One region of the Romboutsia hominis genome, then DNA from elsewhere that is predicted to be linked to it. Evidence: riboswitches for the same ligand, from Rfam matches in the RefSeq annotation. Region 1 holds a riboswitch; each other region holds the start of a gene.
The links. Region 1 has a riboswitch for cyclic di-GMP ahead of FRIFI_RS12405 (SpaA isopeptide-forming pilin-related protein). Riboswitches for the same ligand answer to the same signal wherever they lie in the genome.
Positions count from the first base shown of each region.

Region 2: linked by a shared signal. The riboswitch ahead of FRIFI_RS03600 (flagellar basal body protein) and the one ahead of FRIFI_RS12405 (SpaA isopeptide-forming pilin-related protein) in region 1 are both predicted to bind cyclic di-GMP.
Region 3: linked by a shared signal. The riboswitch ahead of FRIFI_RS01350 (NPCBM/NEW2 domain-containing protein) and the one ahead of FRIFI_RS12405 (SpaA isopeptide-forming pilin-related protein) in region 1 are both predicted to bind cyclic di-GMP.

Region 1 is NZ_LN650648.1:2,548,763-2,556,031, reverse strand. Features, by position in the region: gene FRIFI_RS12425 (hypothetical protein) at 1-385, shown strand, start outside; gene FRIFI_RS12420 (hypothetical protein) at 382-582, opposite strand; gene FRIFI_RS12415 (B12-binding domain-containing radical SAM protein) at 746-2,503, shown strand; gene FRIFI_RS12410 (tetratricopeptide repeat protein) at 2,626-3,768, shown strand; cyclic di-GMP riboswitch class II at 3,866-3,948, shown strand; cyclic di-GMP riboswitch class II at 4,098-4,181, shown strand; cyclic di-GMP riboswitch class II at 4,331-4,414, shown strand; gene FRIFI_RS12405 (SpaA isopeptide-forming pilin-related protein) at 4,487-7,269, shown strand, end outside.
Region 2 is NZ_LN650648.1:770,087-777,355, forward strand. Features, by position in the region: cyclic di-GMP riboswitch class I at 372-453, shown strand; gene FRIFI_RS03600 (flagellar basal body protein) at 907-1,230, shown strand; gene flgC (flagellar basal body rod protein FlgC) at 1,235-1,639, shown strand; gene fliE (flagellar hook-basal body complex protein FliE) at 1,655-1,972, shown strand; gene fliF (flagellar basal-body MS-ring/collar protein FliF) at 1,995-3,557, shown strand; gene fliG (flagellar motor switch protein FliG) at 3,574-4,650, shown strand; gene FRIFI_RS03625 (FliH/SctL family protein) at 4,631-5,410, shown strand; gene fliI (flagellar protein export ATPase FliI) at 5,407-6,714, shown strand; gene fliJ (flagellar export protein FliJ) at 6,730-7,170, shown strand; gene FRIFI_RS03640 (flagellar hook-length control protein FliK) at 7,183-7,269, shown strand, end outside.
Region 3 is NZ_LN650648.1:286,534-293,802, reverse strand. Features, by position in the region: gene FRIFI_RS01350 (NPCBM/NEW2 domain-containing protein) at 1-2,262, opposite strand, end outside; cyclic di-GMP riboswitch class I at 2,473-2,559, opposite strand; gene FRIFI_RS01345 (SagB/ThcOx family dehydrogenase) at 2,818-3,576, shown strand; gene FRIFI_RS01340 (vWA domain-containing protein) at 3,893-5,302, opposite strand; gene FRIFI_RS01335 (ATP-binding protein) at 5,306-6,436, opposite strand; gene FRIFI_RS01330 (hypothetical protein) at 6,449-7,252, opposite strand.

The sequences.
Region 1 (7,269 bases):
AGATAAAGTATTAATAAATATGTTAAATGTATTGTATGATATATATATTGAAGATAGGGAAATAAGTGATAATGGAATATTAAGTATAAAAAAATCTATACTATCTATACTAAACTTCGAAGAGAATTTAAATATAAACAATATAGACTTCACCTTATCAATGGCTGAATATGTAATTAAACTAAGAAAATATATAATTAACAAAAAGATTTATAATAATCGTGTAGATCCAAGATCCCTAATTAAATTAGAAGTAGGGGAAATTACTATAGATCCGATATTTAATCAAATTGAAATTATAAAAAAAGATTTTAAAAATGATATTCTTGAGATAGGAGTCAAAGCTAAATCAGGAATATATAATCTTAAATTTAAAAAATCTTAGTTAGTATTTTCTAGGTAATTAACAAAATCTTCTTCGCTAGTGTTAGTTAAAAAGCATAGTTCTTTTATTATACTGTTTCTTAAATCTATAAATTCATTAAGTCCAGTATTTTCATTTGTATACTCTAAGGCTTTTATAATAAGCAATAAGTCCCTTTTTGATAAGGCATTGATAGATACTTGATCGATTAATTCCATAAAAAACTTCCTTTCTAAATTAGATATAATTATGATACTATTATTCTACAAAAAGGTTTAAAAAACCTTCTATTAAAGAAAAAAATGATAATATACTACATATAGTATTTTAACCTAAAATGTACAGAAAATCATAGCATAAATGAAAAAAGAGGTGAAATAATTGAAAATTTTATTAACAACGTTAAATTCAAAATTTATACATACAAATTTAGCAATAAGATATTTAAAAGAGTTTGTAAAAGACTTAGTAGAAGTAGATTTAAAAGAATATACAATAAATAATGATTTAGATTATATATTAAAAGATATACACAAACATGATTATGATGTAATACTATTTTCAACTTATATATGGAACGTAAACGATATAGTTAGATTATGCCATAATATAAAGAAAGTAAAGCCAAGTATAAAGATAGCTCTAGGTGGGCCAGAGGTAACTTATGATAGCGAAAGCTTTATGGAAAAGCACTCATTTGTAGACTATATACTTTATGGAGAGGGAGAATTAGTTTTTAGAGATTTGGTAATGTATCTAAAAGGACAAAAATCTTTAGAAGATGTAGAAGGTATAGTTTATAGAAATAACGATGAGATAGTTGTAACTAAACCTAAGGAATTATTACAAAATCTAGATGAAATACCTAGTCCTTATGATCATTTAAATCCAGCAGAATATGAAAATAGAATTGTTTACTATGAAACATCTAGAGGGTGTCCTTTTAATTGCCAATACTGCTTATCTTCAACACTTGAAGGATTAAGATATTTTAGTATAGATAGAGTAAAAAAAGATTTAAAGGCATTAATAGATGCAAGGGTATCTCAAATAAAGTTTATAGACAGAACTTTCAATGCTAACAAGAAGTTTGCACAAGAAATAATGAATTTCCTTATGGAAAATGACAATGGTTATACAACATATCATTTTGAAGTCACAGCACACTTATTAGATGAGGAAACATTAAACTTCTTAAAAGATTGCAAAGAAGGGTTATTCCAATTTGAAATAGGAGTACAAAGTACAAACCAGAAAACTCTTGATGCAGTTGGAAGAAGAGATGATTTTGAAAAATTATCTTATGCAGTTAAAAAAGTAGCATCGTATAGAAATATACATCAACATTTAGATTTAATAGCGGGACTTCCATATGAAGATTATGCAAGCTTTGAAAATTCATTTAATGATGTATTTAATTTAGGTATAGAGCATATACAATTAGGGTTCTTAAAGATGATAAAAGGAACTGGTATAAGAAATACTGCAAAAGAACATGGATATAGATACAAAGATTATACACCATATGAAGTATTATATAATGATTATATAAGTTATAGCGAAATGATAAAGTTAAAAGATATAGAAGAAATACTAGAAAGATACTATAACTCTAAAAACTTTGTATTGTCAATGAGATACATAATACATAATTATTATGAGCAAAGTCCATTTAAATTCTTTGAAGAATTTGCAACTTACTTTGATGAAAATGGGTATTTTGATGTAGCACAAGGTAAGAATCAATTATATAAAATATTATTAGATTTCTACAACGATAAGATAAATGATAAAAATGAATTATTTAATGATATATTAAAGTATGATTATATATCATTAGGTAAAACTTCAAATTTACCTCAAATATTCAATAAAGAAGATGTAGAAGATTTTAAAAATAGATGTCATATGTTCTTACAAAATGAAGATAACATATTAAAATATATACCACAGTTTGAAAATAAACCAGCTAAGCATATAATAAAATATGTTCATTTTGAACCATTTAGATTCGATATATTAAAGTTAAAAGAAGATATACATGCTGATATAAAAGAGATAAAAAATATAATTTTATTTGTCTATGATGATGATAACAAAGTTTTTGAAAAGTCAAAGTCATATAGTGTTAACATATAATATTAAATGCTAATTATTACATATTGGTATTATATATTATGAAAACATATCACATAAATTTTTAATGGGTATAAACATTAATAGATTAAAAATTATTATGTGAAGTTACAAAGGAGGAAAAAATGAAGTTTAAAATAGAAAAGTATTTATTAAAGAAAACAGAAGAATTATCTTTTATAACTATAAAACATGGTGGAGAATTTAACTTAGAAGGTTACACTATACCTAAGGGTGGATTAGATGTACCTATAAAAAATGAGGTATTAGTTAAAGGAATAAAAGAAAAGACAGCACAAGATAAGATAAATACAATGTCTATAGCAGATGCTATGATATATATAATGGGTATTGATAGCCAATTTAAGTATAATGAAGAATACAGAAAATTTTTAGATGCTTTTAGCAAAAAAGTAAATATAAATATAAAAGAATATATGGGCTATATGTCTAAAAAATACTTTGATATTGGTGAGATAACTGATTCGTTAATATACTTAAAAGCTATGATAAGTATGTATCCAAATGACATAGATGGATTATATCATTATTCAATAGTTTGCCAGGAACTAGCAAAGCAGTATCAAAAAGATATGGACAAAGAAGCTATGAATAAGTTTTTATTAGAAGCCTTAGAAAAGTTGGAAATGGTTATACAATTAGATGAAAACTTTGCTTTAGCTTACTATCATTTAGGATACCATTACTACAATCAAGGTCAATATTTAAAGGCTAGAGTTATATGGGAAGAAGCACAAAAATTAGGGTTAGATGCAGACTTAATGGCAGAGGTTCAAGAAAATATAGGAAAGATGGACTTTAAAGTTCAATATGAAGAAGGTTATAATTTAGTATTCCAAGGAAAATGTGAAGAAGGACTAGAAAAATTATTACCTCTTGAACAAGATCATCCTGATTGGTGGAACTTATTATTTATGATAGGATTAGCTTATAAAAATATGGGTGAATTTGAAGAAGCTAAGAAATATTTTGAAAAAATACTTATAACTAAACCACATCAAGTAGATACAATGGTTGAACTAGGCCTTTGTGAAGCTAGTATGTTCAATATAGATAAAGCTATAGAACACTTTGAACAAGCAGCTAAAATAAAAGAAGATCCAGAAATATTATGCAATTTAGGGATGGCATATCTAAACAAAGGTGATATAGATGATGCTATATATTATATAGAAAGAGCTTATGAATTAGATCCACAAGATGAAATTACAGTGGCATGTTTAAGAGAACTTGATAAATATAGATAAAAAATAAGTTAAAATTTACTATAAAAAAATCTAAAATTGACTTTAACTAAATTAAAGGGTATAATAAATCACTGAGATTATATAATTATATTCAAAAGTTAAAATTAGGAGCGAAGAAGTATACCTTGTATATGGGCACTTGAGGTATATGGAGTTAATAGTGCAACCGACTATTCAGATAATATTTAAATATTATTCGAATAGTCTTTTTTATTTTAAGATACAAGTTTATTGATAAGATATTAATGAAAATTAAATGAAAGCTAACAATTTTATATAGCATAAATGCGAACAAATTAAAATAATTAAAAGGACATAAATACATATAAGCTAAAAATAGGAATGAAGAAGTATACCTTGTATATGGGCACTTGAGGTATATGGAGTTAATAGTGCAACCGACTATTCAGATAATAAATCATTATTATCTTGAATAGTCTTTTTTATTTTAAAATAAAAGTTTATTGATAAGACATTAATGAAAATTAAATGAAAGCTAACAATTTTATATAGCATAAATGCACACAAAGCAAAATTATTAAAAGGGCATAAATACATATAAGCTAAAAATAGGAATGAAGAAGTATACCTTGTATATGGGCACTTGAGGTATATGGAGTTAATAGTGCAACCGACTATTCAGATAATAAATCATCATTATCTTGAATAGTCTTTTTTATTTTAAAATAAAAAGATTTAAAAAGGGTGGTGAAATTTATTGAAAAATAAATACAAGTTAGGAAAAAAAATAATATCGATACTTACGTCAGTACTAATGGTTATAAATGTGTTAATTAATACACATTTTGCGTATGCTGAAGAAGTTAAGACAGATAATCAAGGGGATACAATAGAAGTATCTATAACATGTGATAAAAAAGAGATTGAGCCTGGAGAAAAATTGAATTTTAAACTAGAGTATAAGGCTAAATATGGTCCAGGGAGTATAAAACCAGGTGATACTATAGAATTTGAAATGCCTAGTTGGCTTGAAAGATTTAGCTTTAAATTCCCCCCAGAGCATTTTAAAAGTGTACAAATGGAAGGTAATAAAGTAGTAGCAACTTTTGGGGATGATGTTTATGATGCAATAGGAGGATATGTTAATGTATCAGCATATGCAGATAAAACGGAAGAAGTAGATAATCAGAAGATAGAGGTATGGATTGATGGAAAACCAGTTACTAGCATAGAAATAGCTATAAAACCATCTAATGAAACAGAGCCTATAATAGATAGACAGATTCTTAAAACTATAAATAATTATGACCATGTAGATTCAGATGGAAATACGGTAGGAAATATATATTATCCAGTACTAGGAAAAACTCAACAATATAGAGTATATGTTAATGAGAAATTTTCAAATATATCAAATGCAGTATTAACAGATAATATGCCTGAAGGAATGGAGCTTATACCAAGTTCTGTAAATGTAATTAAAATAGAAAGAGATAGCGCAGAAACAGATGTCACAGATAGCTTAAATATAAGCAAATCATCTAATAGGCTTAGTATAAACTTTGGAAATATTAAAGATAAATATATTGTAACTTATAAGACAAAGATTACTCAAAATTTGAGTTCTTATAAGAATACAGCAGTATTTAATAAAAGCGATGGTAAGTTAAATAGTACTGTTATATTAAAACAAAAAAATGAAGCAAAAGATGTTATAAGTAAGTATAGTTATACCTCTGCTAAAAATTCAGAAGGTAAAAATGTAGCATCTATGAACGAAAATGTAAGATATAGAATAGATATTAATGAAAATAGGTCAAATCTTAAAAATGTAACTTTAAATGACTTTACACCTAAAGGAATGGAACTTTTAAAGGACAGTATAAGTATAGGTAAATACAATAAAGATGAAAGCTTTGAGTGGGTAACAGATCAATTTAAAGATAAAATAAACACTAATAATGGAAATTTAACTATAAATTTTGGAAACGTAGATGATTACTATATTGTTTGTTACGACATGAAGATTACAAATGTTGAAGATTCATACTCAAATACTGCAAAGTTATCATACAATGGAACTAGAAATAGTGTTGATGATACGGTTAAATATGAATACAATGCAGGAGCTATAAATGCTCACAAATCTGTTGATAAGACTAAATTAGAAAAAGATGATGACCAAAGTGTTGTATATTCTATAAACTTTGAGAGTTTTGGTGTATTCCAAAAGGGATATATAGATTTAGTAGATAAATTAGATCCGAACGTAAAGATCGTAAAAGTTGAAGTTCCAGATGCTTTTTCTAGTAAAATAGATAAAGCAAATAATACAGTCAATATTATCAATGATAAGGGACAAATAAATTACAAAGAAAATTTAGAAGTAAAAATATATACTGATTTTAGCAATGTAAAAGATGGAACAACTGTATCAAATATAGCTAAAATAAATGGTAATCCAAGTAATAAAGTTGAAACTAAAAAGGGATATGCTTTTGAAGCTATTAAAGTTGATAGTGAAAATAAGGAAAGTAAGCTTAGTGGAGCTATATTTAATCTAAAAGATTCTAATAAGAAAGTTATAGGAAAATTAACTAGTGATGAGAATGGATTAATTAAATCAGATGTAGATAATGTAGGAACATATTATTTACAAGAAGTAAAAGCTCCAGAGGGATATTCAGTAGATGGAAAAGACATAAAGTTTACTATAGAAAAAAGTGATATAGGAACTGTTAAAAATATAGGAACTATAACAAATGAGAAAACAAATGGAGAAGTAGAAATAAAGAAAGTAGATAAAGATAATACAAGTAAAGTGTTACCAGGAACAGAGTTTGAAATACAAACACAAGATGGGCAAAAGGTAACAACGATAATAACTGGAAAGGACGGAATAGCAAGAGCAAGTCTAAAGCCAGGAAAGTATAAAGCAGTAGAAACAAAAGCATCCAAAGGATATATATTAACAAATGAAGTACAAAACTTCGAAATAAAGTTTAATCAAAAGGAAGATGCAAAATTAGTATTTGAAAATGAGAAGCAAGAAATTCCTACTGAAAAAATTAACAATAAGTTAAATGAATCAGAGAATAAATCAAGTGGAGAAGTAGAAATAAAGAAAGTAGATAAAGATGATACAAGTAAGGTGTTACCAGGGACAGAGTTCGAAATCCAAACACAAGATGGGAAAAAGGTGACAACGATAATAACTGGAGAAGACGGTATAGCAAGAGCAACTTTAAAGCCGGGAGAATATAGAGCAGTAGAAACAAAAGCATCAGAAGGATATGTATTAACAAATGAAGTACAAAATTTTGAGATAAAGCCTAATCAAAAAGAAAATATAAAATTAGTTTTTGAAAATAAGAGGGAAGAATTGCCTGTAAAAGATACTAATAATAAGCAAAGTGAATCAGAAGATAAATATAATAATGATAATAAAGTAGTAGATGAAAAAACAAATGGAGAAGTAGAAATAAAGGAAGTTGATAAAGACAATCCAAGTAAAATGTTGCCAGGAACAGAGTTTGAAAT
Region 2 (7,269 bases), 1.3 Mb from region 1:
TAATTGAAAAAAATAGGAATATTATCTAAATTTATAATATTTATGAATTAATCTGAATAAGGATGTTTAAGTTAAAAATTTTTAGTGATGTAGAATTTATTGTCTAATACATAATTTGTATTATTTTAATAAAAAATATAAAGTTCTAATTATATCAGCCGTATAATATAAAATACAATATAAAATATAATATAAAATAAAATTACACTTTGTGATTTAACAAATAAGTTTAAATGTATTTTTAATATTAGTTTGAAAAAAAATAGTAAGAAAATACAAATAAAAACTTGATTAAATGGTAATTATACTATAATATTTAGTGTATGGAAAAAAATGTCGAAAAGTGTAAAAAAAGAACGAAAAACAACGAAAAACAAAATAGGCAAGCTAGAGAAATCTAGTGACGCAAAACTATAGGAGCTAAAGTAGAAACTATGCTAGCCAGTTGCAAAAAACTGTGTGTTTTTGTTTTCGATATATAAGGTTTATAATTTTGGAGAATTATGAATAATATATAAATTATTTTGATTGTTTGTGTCCAAATTATGCATCTCTATTTATCGACGCTGATATTATATAACTCTCTTTAGAGTTATTTTTTTTTGAAGAAATAATATTTTAATAAATCTAATAATTCAATTATATTATCAAAGTTCATTATGTATCTTACATTTTTTATTATAGGAAAAATTATGTAATAGTATAAATTATATAGAAAAAAATAAGTAAAAGTTTACAATTAAAATGATAAGAAAATTAAATATAAGAAAACGAATAATAAATATATTGATTTAATTTTATATCTAAAATAATCAAATTCTAGCAATGATAGTATGCTATGTAGTATACAAAATTACTCTTTATAGAGTGGTTTTTTGATTTATAAAATTAATGGAGGAGAGTAATATGGAAATCTATAATTTAATGAAAATGGGATTAGATGCTACACATTTAAGGAGTAATGCCATTGCAGAAAATATTGCTAACATAAATACTCCAGGGTATAAAAGAAAGTATGTTAGTTTCGAAGATACTTTAAAGAATAAACTAGAAATTCCTAGTATAAAGTTAAAGGTTGATAAGGAATCTGTGGTCAGAGAAGATGGTAATAACGTTGATATTGAACATGAGAAGGTTAATCAAGCAGCTACGACATTAGAATATAATGCGTTAGTAAGTCTTACAAATATAAAAATCGCTATGACAAAAAGTATAATATCTGGGAGGTAAATAAATGAGTGTTTTTAGTGGTATGAGAATTAGTGCAAGTGGTCTGACAGCAGAACGTATGAGAATGGATATAATATCTTCGAATGTTGCTAATATGCAGACTACAAGAACTAAAAATGGAGGAGCATATAGGAGAAAAGTAGCTAGCTTTGAAGAAAATTATGATGAAAAATTAGGGATGTTAGGTGTTAAAACAAAAAAGATTGAAGAAGATAAATCTCCTCTCAGAAAAATATATGAACCAAATCATCCTGATGCAGACAAAGATGGATATGTAGAATATCCAAATGTAGATTTATTAGCTGAAATGTCAGATCTTATAAGTGCATCGAGAGCTTACGAATCTAATGTAGATACTTTAAATGCTCAAAAAAATATGATATCTAAAGCTTTAGAGATAGGTAGATAGAAAGTAGGTGGTTAAATGACAGGAATAAGCAATATAAATATTAATTCTGATATATTCTCTAATGCTATTAATAATAAGACTACATATAAAGTTAAAGGAAATGAAAAGCCAGACAAGCAATTTGAAGATGTTATAAAGAATGCTATAGGTAAGGTAAATGATAGTATTATAAATTCAAATGAAAAGATAGAAGCGCTTATAAAAGGTGAAGATGTTTCTATGCATGATGTTATGCTATCAGCACAAGAATCTCAAATGTCAGTGCAACTTATGATTGAGATTAGAAATAAGTTATATGATGCTTACCAAGAAATTAATAGAGTGCAATTGTAATTCCTTAATAAGGAGCAGATAGATGAATTTTAAAGAGATAATAGAAAAAATAAAAGATTTTATAAAAACAAGAAAAGAAAAATTTAAGGAAATGAGAAAAGAAAAGAAAATAGCCATTATAGTTGGAGTGATTGCAATTATATTAGCTATAATATTTGGAATTAAGTATAAAAATGATAATAAATATGATGTTCTTTTCTCGGGTTTAGATTCAAATGATGCATCTGTTATAACTAAAGAACTAGAAAAAGAAAAAATTGAAACGAAAATAGAGGGCGATAGTATATATGTACCTAAAGATCAGGTAGATAAGTTAAGACTTGAACTATCTGGAAAAGTTTCAAATGGTTCTAAAGGATTTGAACTTATGGATGAAGGATCATCGTTAGGTCTTACAGATGAAGAATTTGAGGTAAAAAAACAAAGAATGATTCAAGGTGAACTAGAAAAAACTATAAAAACTTTTCCGCAAGTACAAGATGCAAGAGTTCATATAACAGAAGGTGAAGAATCTGTATTTGCTAAAGAGAGCATACCTGGAAAAGCAGCCGTTTATGTAGATTTAAATGTAGGAGAACAATTAAGTCAAGAACAAGTTAAATCTATAATATCTTTAGTATCCGCAAGTACACCAAATATACCGAAACAAAATGTTGAGGTAATCAACCAAAATATGGTCTTATTATCAGAAGGAATATTTGATGAAAATGGAAAATCAAATTCTAGCGATAATTCTAATGGGATTGATATTGCAACTAAGGCAGAAAGAGATCTAGATAAAGGATTAGAAAGAGATATAGTTAGATTACTTGAACCTATATTTGGAGAGGGAAAAGTAAGAGCAACTGTTAATGCTGATTTGAATTTTGACACTAATGAAAAAACTCAAACGATAATAGATCCTAACAAGGTTATAGTAAGTGAGTCAAAAAGTGAAAATAAATCTACAGAGCCAGTAAATACAGGTGGTACTGTTGATAACAATATGAATAATAAAGGCAATGTAAATGATGGAACTACTGAAAGTAAAAGTGAAGATATAAAGTATGAAGTAGGAAAGACAGAAATTAAAACTGTTAAGGCTCAAGGTGAATTAAATAGAATAACTGCTTCGGTTGCTATAGATGGCAAATTAGATGCGGGAGATATTAAAGACGTTAAAGATATGGTATCTAATACCATTGGTGTAGAAAAAAATAGAGGCGATGATGTAGTAGTTGTTGCTATGGACTTTGAAGCAAATGCTAAAAAGAATCTAAAAAATGCATTAGGTGATGAAGATGAAGTGGCTAAGTTATTAAAAACAACAGGATATATAGTAGCCGGATTATTACTAGTTATAGTAATAGCACTTATAGCTATATTTGTTATTAAGAAAAAGAATAAATCTAAAGAAATTGATGAAATAGATGAATCTAATGAAATAGATATGATAAATCAAAAGCTAGAAGAAATGGAAAAACATAGGCTACACAATTTAGAAGATGATGAAGATAATATGACTTTAGAGGAAGAAGTTAAGATATACGCTTCAGAAAATATAGAAGAAGTTACAGAATTAATAAATAATTGGTTAAATGAGTAAAGGGTGGTAGTTTGTTTTGGAAAATGAAGTTACTAAATCAGTAGAGAGTACTAAATCAGGAAATGCATTTGATTTAGGTGATATACCTAAAGTGAGAAGAGTTACTGGTGCTAGAAAGGCAGCAGTACTCTTAATGACATTAGGGACTGACGTTTCAGCGGATATAGTTAAAAATCTATCTGATAAGAAAATACAAAGAATCGGTGTAGAAATAGCTAATATACACACTGTCAACGCAAGAGAAAGAAGAGAAATTCTCCAAGAATTTATAGAACTAAATAAAGGAAAAGAATTTGTGTTAAAAGGTGGTATAGACTATGCAAAATCACTGCTTAATGGAGCTTTAGGAAACCAAAGAGCTAATAAATTAATAGAAGGAATTAGATATGATGCTTATACAAAACTGTTTATGGCAGCGAGAAAAGCTGAACCAGAGCAGATATTAGCATGTATACAAGGTGAAAGTACACAAACTATAGCTATAATCTTATCTCACATACAATCAGACAAAGCAGCTTTGATATTAAGTGAGTTACCACCTAAGATTAAAAATGAAGTTTCACTAAAAATAGGATCAACATCATCAGTATCACCAAGTGTAATAAAGGCCATTGATGAAGCTGTAGAAATGAAATTATCAAAACTTGGACAAAGAGAAATGGAAAGTTCTGGTGGTGTTGATAGCTTGGTTGAAATACTTGGTAATGTAGATAGAAAAACAGAAAAAAGTATTATAAGTTACATAGAAGAAAGAAACAATGAATTAGCTGAGGATATAAAGGCCAATATGTTTATATTTGACGACATTGTAAGGCTTGAAAATTCTACTATTCAGAGAATTCTTAAAGAGGTTAATGTTAAAGATATTGCATTTGCTCTTAAGGGAGCATCTAAGGAAGTATCAAATGTCATATTTAGAAATCAATCTCAAAGGGCATCACAAGCTCTTAAAGAGGAAATTGATTTATTAGGAAAAATAAAAATATCTCAAGTAGAGGAAGCACAACAAAATATAGTTAATGTTATAAGACGACTTGAAGATATGGGTGAAATAACTTTAACAAGAGGATCAGATGATGAGTTTATCATGTAGTAACATAATAAAGGCTAAAAATGTTAATTTAAAAGGCGTAAAAACAATAAATAACCTCTCTCAAATTGAAAGTGAAGAAGAAAGAAAGCTTAGAGAAGACTTAGAAAAAAAATTAAGCGAAAAAAAAGAAGAAATAAATATTAAGTTACAAGAAGCTCAAAAAGAATATGATGACATTATAGACAAAGCTAAAGCTGAGGCAAGTCAGATAATTGAAGAAAGCAAGTTAGAAAGAGAAAATATAGAAAAAAAAGCTTATGAAGAAGGATACAATCAAGGCCTTAAAAACGGATATGAAGATGGATACAAAGAATCATATGAAGAAAATATAGAAAAGGCAAAAAAAGAGTCTGAAGAAATTGTAAATAATGCCAGTAAATTATTGATACAAGCCAAGGATAAAGTAGCTGAGTATATGAATCTAAATAAAGAAGAAATACTAAAAATTAGTATAAGTATAGCTCAACAAGTTCTAAGGGATGAATTCAAATCAGAATCATCTATGAATACTTTATTAACTAAGATAATTGAAGAGTATGAACTTAAGGAAAATATAGTGATAAAAGTAAATCCTTTATATAAAGATAGCTTAAATAATGAAATATTAAGTTTAAAAGAATGTAATAAACTTAAAGGCGACGTATTCGTTTTAGAAGATGAATCTATAGATATTGGAAATGCTATTATAGAGAATATAAAAGGAAGAATAATAGTAGGTGTAGATGCTGTAATAGATAAGGTTAAAGAGGAGCTATTATGATAGACATAGATTTTGAAAGAATACTTAGTAGGATAAAGGATATGCCTACTGTTATATCTGAAGGAAAAGTAAAAAAAGTTATAGGTCTTACAATAGAAGTCGAAGGTATAAAAGGATTTGTAGGTGAGTTATGCTCTGTATACAATAATTTAAATACCCCTATAAATTGTGAAGTTGTAGGTTTTAGAGATGGAGATGTAATACTTATGCCTCTTGGTGAGTTAACAGGAATTGGACCTGGTTGCAAAGTAATTGCACAAGGAGTACCACTTAGTGTTAAATGTAGTGATGAACTTTTAGGAAAAGTACTTGATGGCATAGGGAATCCAATAGATGAAAATATGATTTTACAAGGTGAGAGATATAGTTTATTTAATGAACCACCAGATCCAATGAGAAGACCTCGAATAACAAATATAATGCCAACAGGAATAAGAGCAATAGATGGATTTTTAACTTGTGGAGAAGGACAGAGAATAGGAATATTTGCAGGTAGTGGAGTTGGTAAAAGTACAACTTTAGGAATGATGGCAAGAACGGCAGAAGCAGATGTAAATGTTATAGCCCTTATTGGAGAAAGAGGAAGGGAAGTTTTAGACTTCATTGAGAGAGATTTAGGTGAAGAAGGCATGAAGAAGTCGGTAGTTGTTTGTGCTACATCAGATAAATCACCTTTAGTAAGATTAAAGGGAGCACTAACAGCTACATCTATTGCCGAGTACTTTAGAGATAAAGGTAAAAAAGTAATATTAATGATGGATTCTGTAACAAGATTTGCTATGGCTCAAAGAGAAGTTGGATTAGCTATAGGAGAACCGCCAGCACAAAAAGGATATACTCCTTCCGTATTTGCTATGTTACCAAAGCTTATGGAAAGGACAGGAATGTCTGAAAAAGGATCTATAACAGCTTTTTATACTGTTTTAGTTGATGGAGACGATTTTAATGAACCAATAGCAGATACTGTAAGAGGAATACTAGATGGACACATTGTTTTATCTAGGCAATTAGCACATAAAAATCATTATCCAGCTATAGATATATTAAACAGTGTAAGTAGACTTATGAAAGAAATTGCAGATGATAATCATAATAAAGCTGCATCATTTGCTAGAGATATACTTGCTACTTATAAAGAAGCTGAAGATTTAATAAATATTGGAGCTTATGAAGAAGGTTCAAATAAAAATATAGATATGTCTATTAAATATATAGACAGAGTAAATGATTATTTAAAACAAGGTGTTAATGATAGTACACCATTTAATGAAAGCAAAGAGTTATTAATTAATATGTTCAACTAAAGGAGACTGATGTAAGTGAGTAAGTTCAAATTCAAACTTCAAAAACTGCTAGATATAAAAGTAAAAGATGAGGAAGAAAGTAAATTAAGATATACACAAGCTCAAAATCAAAAAAGAATAATAGAGAATAATTTAAGGAATTTAGAAAATTCTTATAAAAAATACTCAGATATAGGAATGTCTAAAGATATAATTAGTCAAAAAATTACTATTAATTATTTAGCAGCACTTACTCAATCTATAAAATTAACTAGTGAAGATTTGAGAAAAGAAGAAATTAATGTTTCTAAAGCAAAAAAAGATTTTATAGAAAAACAAATAGATAGGAAATCTTTAGAAACCCTTAAAGAAAACGAACTTAATAGATTAAAAAAAGAAGAAGATAGATTAGAACAATTAAAAAATGACGAATTTGCATTATATGCATATATAAGAAATAGAACAAATATATCATAAAGGTGAATTAATATGAATTTAAATATGTCTATAAAAGCAATGACTAATGCAAAAGAAAATACTTTAAAAAAAACAGAGGGAAGTAAAGATATAGTCAAT
Region 3 (7,269 bases), 780 kb from region 1:
TTGTAGATATTGCCCTGCATTATTACTTATACTCTTTATATTCTCGTAAGGTATTCTAAATTGTTTTACATACTCCGCATTATCCAGATGATTAAACTTCTTACTTGTAGCAACAGAACTCTCTACCTTGCCTTGTTCTATTAGAACTCTTGCATTGTATAAGTCCTCTTTAAAGTCTTCAAAGAATGGGTGTGTACTACATTCGTTCTCTAAAGCTTTTAATTTATCAACTGTATCAAACTCTTCACTTACTTTAGACATAGTATCATCAGTGAATAACCTTTGTATTTTATCTAGAGTTTGGTCTTGTTTATATAATCCGAACTCTGACGCTAAAGCCCAACCTTCATATCCTTGCTTATAAACAAACTTAACTCTTCTAGCTTGAGTTGGATTAAACTTTATAGATATAGAGTCTCCAGTTCTTGAAGCACTACCACTAGTTACTTTAGTAAATGTGTCTCCTTCACTAGTCTTAGAAGTATAGATATCGAACTTCTCTGCGAAACCTCTATCTCTCGGAGAATAATATACTATTCTATCTAAAGTTCTTATTTGGTCTAAAGTCATTATAACTTCGTTTGTATGAGTTTCGCTATTTCTAGCATCAGAATGCCAATTAGTGTTAGGATCACCATCTATAGCTTTATCTATAGTTTGATTTGACCAATGTCTACCGTTAGTAGTTATATTCTTTATATGACTATTATCTATCTTATAAGTCTTATCATACTCTGCTAACTCTGGAGTTCCAAAAGCTTTAAACTTCGAAACTTTAGCATCTGCATAAGTTACCTCGTTACCTTCTAATACAAGTTTAGCATCATCTAAATCTTCTTTGAACTTACTGTATAAAGGATGTGCCTTCGCTTCATTCTCTAAAGCAGTAAGTTTCTCTAAAGTCCCAAAATCAGGGTTTACTGTATTCTTATTACTGTCTGTAAATAGTTTATCCATTTTCTCTGATAAAGCATCTTCTTTATAGAACCTAGCTTCTGATATGAATGGTCTATTTTCATGGCACTCTTTAAATACAAACTTCAGTCTCTTAAAGTTTGTTGGGTTAAATTTAAATTGCATGAAGTCTTTAGTAACTTCTGCAGTACCGCTAGAAACTAATTTGAATGTATCCCCTTGAGAAGTTTCTGAAGCATATATTTCATACTTAGTAGGAAATCCTTTTTGATTTCCGCTTCTAGGTAATAATGCTATTCTATCAAGTTGTTCTATTTCATCAAAAGTGAATACCACTTCATTAGTGAAACCATTACCATTGCTTCTGTTTGTTTCCCAATGTGTATTAGGGTCACCATCATACATATATTCTATTTTTGTTGTAGAGTAAGTTCCACCATTTACTTGTGTATTAACGATGTGGTCTTTACCTAACATAAACTTGTCATCATAAGCTTTTTGGTTTTCAGTTCCATACCCTAATAACTTAGATACTTTAGTTTCAATAAAGTTAACCTCTTTGTTCTCTAGAACAAGTCTTGCATTATCTATATATTCTTTAAAGCTATCGCGGAATGGATGTCCTTCAGTTTCTTTCTCTAAAGTGTTTAATGCTTCAGGAGTTGCAAACTCTTTACTTACTTCATTCATGTTTGCATTAGTAAATAATCTTTCCATCTTATCTAGAATTCTATCCTCTTTATAGAACCAAAACTCTGCGGCACTTGCCCACTCGTCATGTGCTTCTACGAATTTGAATTTAACTCTCTTTGCTCTTACAGTATCAAATTTAAATTCAACCATTCCACCTGTAACTTTACTTCCTTCTATTTTTCCTGCTAGTTTAAAATCTTCACCTATTTCACTCTCTGAAACATATATCTCTGCACTAGTAGGATATCCTTTACCTTTAGCCCCGTCTTGTCTTGTAGCATAAGCTAATCTATTTATCTCGGCTATATCTTTAAACTCCACAATTACTTCATTTTTAAATTCATTTGTATTTCTAGTGTATGTTTCCCAATGTGTATTAAGTTTTCCATCTATAGCATTTTCTATCTTAGTTCCTGGGTAACTTCTTCCATTGTTTGTTATAGACTGTATCTCAACTCTATAAAGTTCATTATACTTAGCGAAGTTAGGATTGTTCTTAATTTTAAAATCACTAACTGTCATACTTTTAGAAACTTGTTCCTCTATCGCTAATGCTTTTTCCTTTATTACTTCGTTAGCAAAAACATTTAAAGCAGGTGTGCTGTTTGTTGCTATAACAGATATGGCCAATATTGATGCTATCTTTTTCTTCATAATATTCTCCCTCTTATATTATATGAATTTACAATAACTAAATATTTTACCCCAAATTTCAAAATATAGTCTTGCTATAGAGCTATAGTTGTTTTTATTAAATAAAAAACTACCCTTTATAAAGGGTAGTTGCCATCTAAAGTAAACATTATAAAACAATCTTACAATTATATCATAAGATAACTCTATAAAAACAAAGAATATCAATTCTTTGGCAACTGGCTGGCATAGTCTAATTTTACCTTAGCCCCTTTAGCTTTGCGTCGCTAGATTTCTCTAGGTTTGCTAATATGTAATTTTTAGTCATCTATATTAATTATACATAATTTTTTATAAATTAAAATAGTTTTTTTTAATTTAAAATAATTTTAATATATTTTTGAATATATTCTATTAAAGCAAATATTAATTATTACTACACAAAAATATTTATTAATTTTTATCTGTAATTAAGCTTCTGATATGAAATTTTTACCATTTAGGCTTTTTCCACTTATATTTATATATATGGTATAATAAGTGTAAAAATTTATACATTTTAATAAGGAGACATCTATGGATAAAATTGCACAAAACAGAGAATTTTTCAAAGCTGATTTTGAAATACTAAAACAGATAAAAACGGATAAACAAAAAGGAATACCCGCTCCTTCTTTCCAAAAAGAATATGATTCAAATTCTAATTTAATAGAGTTACCTCCTGTAAGCAAAGACATTTTAGTTAAACCTAACGTACTAGATTGTATAAATGATAGAAGAAGTATAAGAAAATATAGTGATGAAAAAATAAATTTATCTGAACTTTCGTATTTACTATGGGCTACTCAAGGAATCCAAACTGTAAAAGATAAATTTAGTGCCTTAAGAACTGTACCTTCTGCTGGTTGCACTCACCCATTTGAAACATATTTAATAATAAATAATGTTGATGGTTTAAAGAGTGGAGTTTACAGATATTTACCTTTAGAACATAAACTTTTATTTATAAAGACTTTAAGCAATATAGATGATGAAATAGATAAAGCAACTCCAAACCAACCTTTTGTTCAAGGTTTCGTATCTAAAAGTGCCGTTGTGTTTGCTTGGAGTTGTATTCCATATAGAAGTGAACATAGATTTAGTATAACTGCTCATAAGAAAATACTTATAGATATTGGACATGTTTGCCAGAATCTTTACATAGCATCAGAATCTCTTAATTACGGGACTTGTGCTATCGGAATATATGATCAGGATATAATTGATAATATGTTAGATTTAGATGGAGAAAATGAGTTTGTAATTTATATGGCTTGTTTAGGTAAAAAACTTTAATAAATTAGCTTAATTATTAATATAATTGTATTACTTTAAAGTAAAAATCTCAAAAATATCTTAAATTAAGATACTTTTTGAGATTTTTTAATTTTAATATTTTTAAATAAAGTATAGTATAAAGTACTTTATTTTGATATTTGACTTAATATATATGAGGTTACTTCATCAGGAGAAATATTTAAAATAATCGCAAATTATTCATTTAATAATCTTTCTGCTTCTTTCATAATATTATTATCTCCTTTAGAAATTATATTTCTCATTGAAATTTTATTATTATGTTATTAGAATAACCAGAATTTAATACATAAATTTATAAAATTGGAGCTTGGTTATTCATTGAATATCCATCATTTCTAACATCACTCATATCTAATGTATCATCTTTTATTTTAACCTTGCTAAGTTTTTTAACTGCTCCATAAGGCTCTCTTAATGAAAGTTTGTCTCCTCTTCCTGAAATAACCCATAAAATTTTATATCCTCTAGGTATTACTTGTAGCCTGTCTTCTCCTTTACCATCAGTAAAGTATACCAATAAATTAATTTTTTTATTATTAGCATATTCAAAAACTGGGCTAAATTTAGTTGATCCTCTTCTTTTAAGCCTTTCTTTTATATCTTTTACAGATTTGACTTTATACACACGTCTAATTTCATTATCACATTCTATGATTGTAATTTCATGGTTATAATTTTTTACTATATTAAGTACTTCCTTAATAGCTTGTTTAAATTCTTCATCACTAATACTTCCACTTATATCAAGTGCGACAGCTATCTCTGCTTTATGAGATCTCAACTGTCCCCTCAAATCTAATCTATTTGGCTGTCTTCTATTTCTTCTTGTTATAGTCTTCTTTTTATTGCTTTCGACTGTTCCCATCAATCTATTAAGATATAAGTTCCAAGGCAATTCACCTTTACTATTTTTAAGTGATGATATCATACCATCTAAGTATTCTGGAATTTTACCTTTTTGAGAATTATTAATAGCTTTTTGGGTAAATTCTTTAAGAGTTTCCTCATCTATATTACTAGAATCTTCCCAAATATCATGAGTTTTTTCTGGATTGTATTCAGTTTCTATATCATCAGACTGACGAGTATCATCTTCTTCGCCATCTTTATCTACTTCTTGTAAATCTAATTCAGTTTGAATTTTTTCTACATAGTATTCAAAAGGCTCATAAGGCTCAAGTTTTAAATTATATTTTACATTTACATTTTCTAAAGTAACAGCATATGGTGGTAAATTATTTAAATATTTATTAACCACTATATCCATCGCCATATTAATAGCTAATGTACTGTATTTTCCTTTTAATTCTCTTGCTCTTACTAAATGCATAGATATTACATGAAGAATTTCATGTTTAATTGTACTTTCCATTTGTCTCATATTAAGGTCTAAAAAAATTATTGGATTAAAGTATATGACATACTTAGCACCTTTAAAATTTATAGCAGTGGGACTACTTATATCAAATCTTATTTCTCTTGATGTTTGAAATAAAAAATATCCATAGAAATTATCTTTGTCTTCCATAAGGCTTAGATTAACTTTATCTACTAAACTGAAAAATTCATTTTTGAAATCTTGTGGTATATCTATCTCAAATTTTTCACCCTTGTGATTTGCTTTTAACATAGCATACGTATCTATAATTTTTTCTGTTTTATAATAAAGATCTCTTTTTTGTTTATCAAAGTAAGTTTCCATAGGCTATCCCCTTATTAATTTATAAGATTCGAAGTAAGCTTCTACAAATTCTTCATTTTCTATAGCTTTTTCATATACTTTTTTATAGCTATTTTTAATCTCTTTCATAATTCCTACCATTAAATCTATAGGGTATACTTTTAAAAACTGTACAAATCTATTAATATAATAGCTTGCCTCATAATCTTCATTTTTAATATTTGATTCTAAATCCCTTAAAATATTCATTACTGATAAATAAAGTCTTGTATGACTTTCATTTTTTACTTTTTCTATAACAGATTCACTTAAAGTTTCTCCACAAAAAACCTCTTCATAAGATATAAGTGGACTATAATCTGATTCAATAAAGTTTATAAATTCCTCTGCGATAACTTTACCTACATTTCCTTTTATAACATTTAAAAATACAGCCTTTGGTATTGAATCTTTTTGATCCTTATATACTTTGTAACTTTTAGAAACTCTTTCATAACTTCTTGGAGTTGCTGATACATCTCCTTCATTTATTTTGTGTAAATATTCTGGGAAGGTTGAAATAAACTCTATAACCTTTTGTTCAAGACCTTCACCTATTGCCCATTTTAGCCATTGATTATAATCAGACTCCATATTTAGCCATACAAATCTATTTTCTTGAGCTGCATCCATATCTACAACTTGATAATCAAAATCTGAACCATACTTGCTTGATGGATTCATTGCTGCTAAAATTTTTACATCATCATGTAACTTATATCCATTTATTTCTCTATTTAATATTAAGTTCATAAGCTCTTGTTGTACCGTATGCTCACAACGATTTATTTCATCTATAAATAAAAGAACATTTCTTCCTTTAGATATTTCTTCATCAATTTCCCTTAGCTTGTTATGAACTGCATATACTGTTGTTTTCTTTACTACTTCCTGACCATTAGAATTGCTTATTATATAAGATTCTACAGTTGGTAAGCCTCCTATTTCACCTTCTTTAAGTAAGTTTCCATCAATAACAATTAAACTCCACTCATTTTCTTTAGCAAGCTTTTTTGCTAATGCAGTTTTTCCTATTCCACTTTCGCCAACTACTAGAGGTACTTCCCCAGTAGCTAAAACTAAGTCAACGCTTTTTAATGTCTCTATAAAATTCATTTTTTATTTCTCCTATATCATCTTAAGTTTTTCATCTACAGCTATTTTTTTAGCTTTTTTACTTCCGTATTTATGAATGAATATTATCTTATCCATGGATATATTATCATTATTTTTATCTATAGTTTTACAGTTTAAAAAATCTCTAACATATTTTTCTTCAATATCTTCCTTTGATAGCATTTCTTTTAACACTTCTTCTAATTCTTCTTTAGATATCTTATTTGAAATATATTTAATAGTTAAAATATTTACCTTTAAAAATTCTAACATTTTACTTTTATCCAAGTTTTTTATAAATCTAATAGCCGATTCATTGCTTTTAATAGCTAAAATCTGTGCATTATAGCTAGGTGAATCTATATATCTTAATGCAGTATAATTTATTTTTACAGCCTCTTCTTGAACACTTTCATAAGGATTTTTTATATATTTTAATGAATCATAATCTTTCCTTACTGCTAATAATTGTAGCTCCTCATTTGGATTTTCAACATATTTAATAGCCCATCCAGCTTTATCTATAGCTAATTTAATTACCTTATCAGTTGGATTTTTAATGCACTCTAAAATAGTCCATCCATCGCTTACAGCTTTTATCATCATATCTTCTGTTGGTTTATCTATATATTTAATTGCTCTAGCATTGTTGTCTATAGCTAATTCTTGCATCTCTATAGTTGGATTTTCTATATACTCTAATACAAGCCCATTTTTCTTTATAGCTAATAACTTAATCTCATCTGTTGGATTGTTTATAGTTTTTATAACAAATGGATTATTATTTATCATCTTTATAAGTTTTGCTTCTTCCATAGCATACCTTTCCCTCT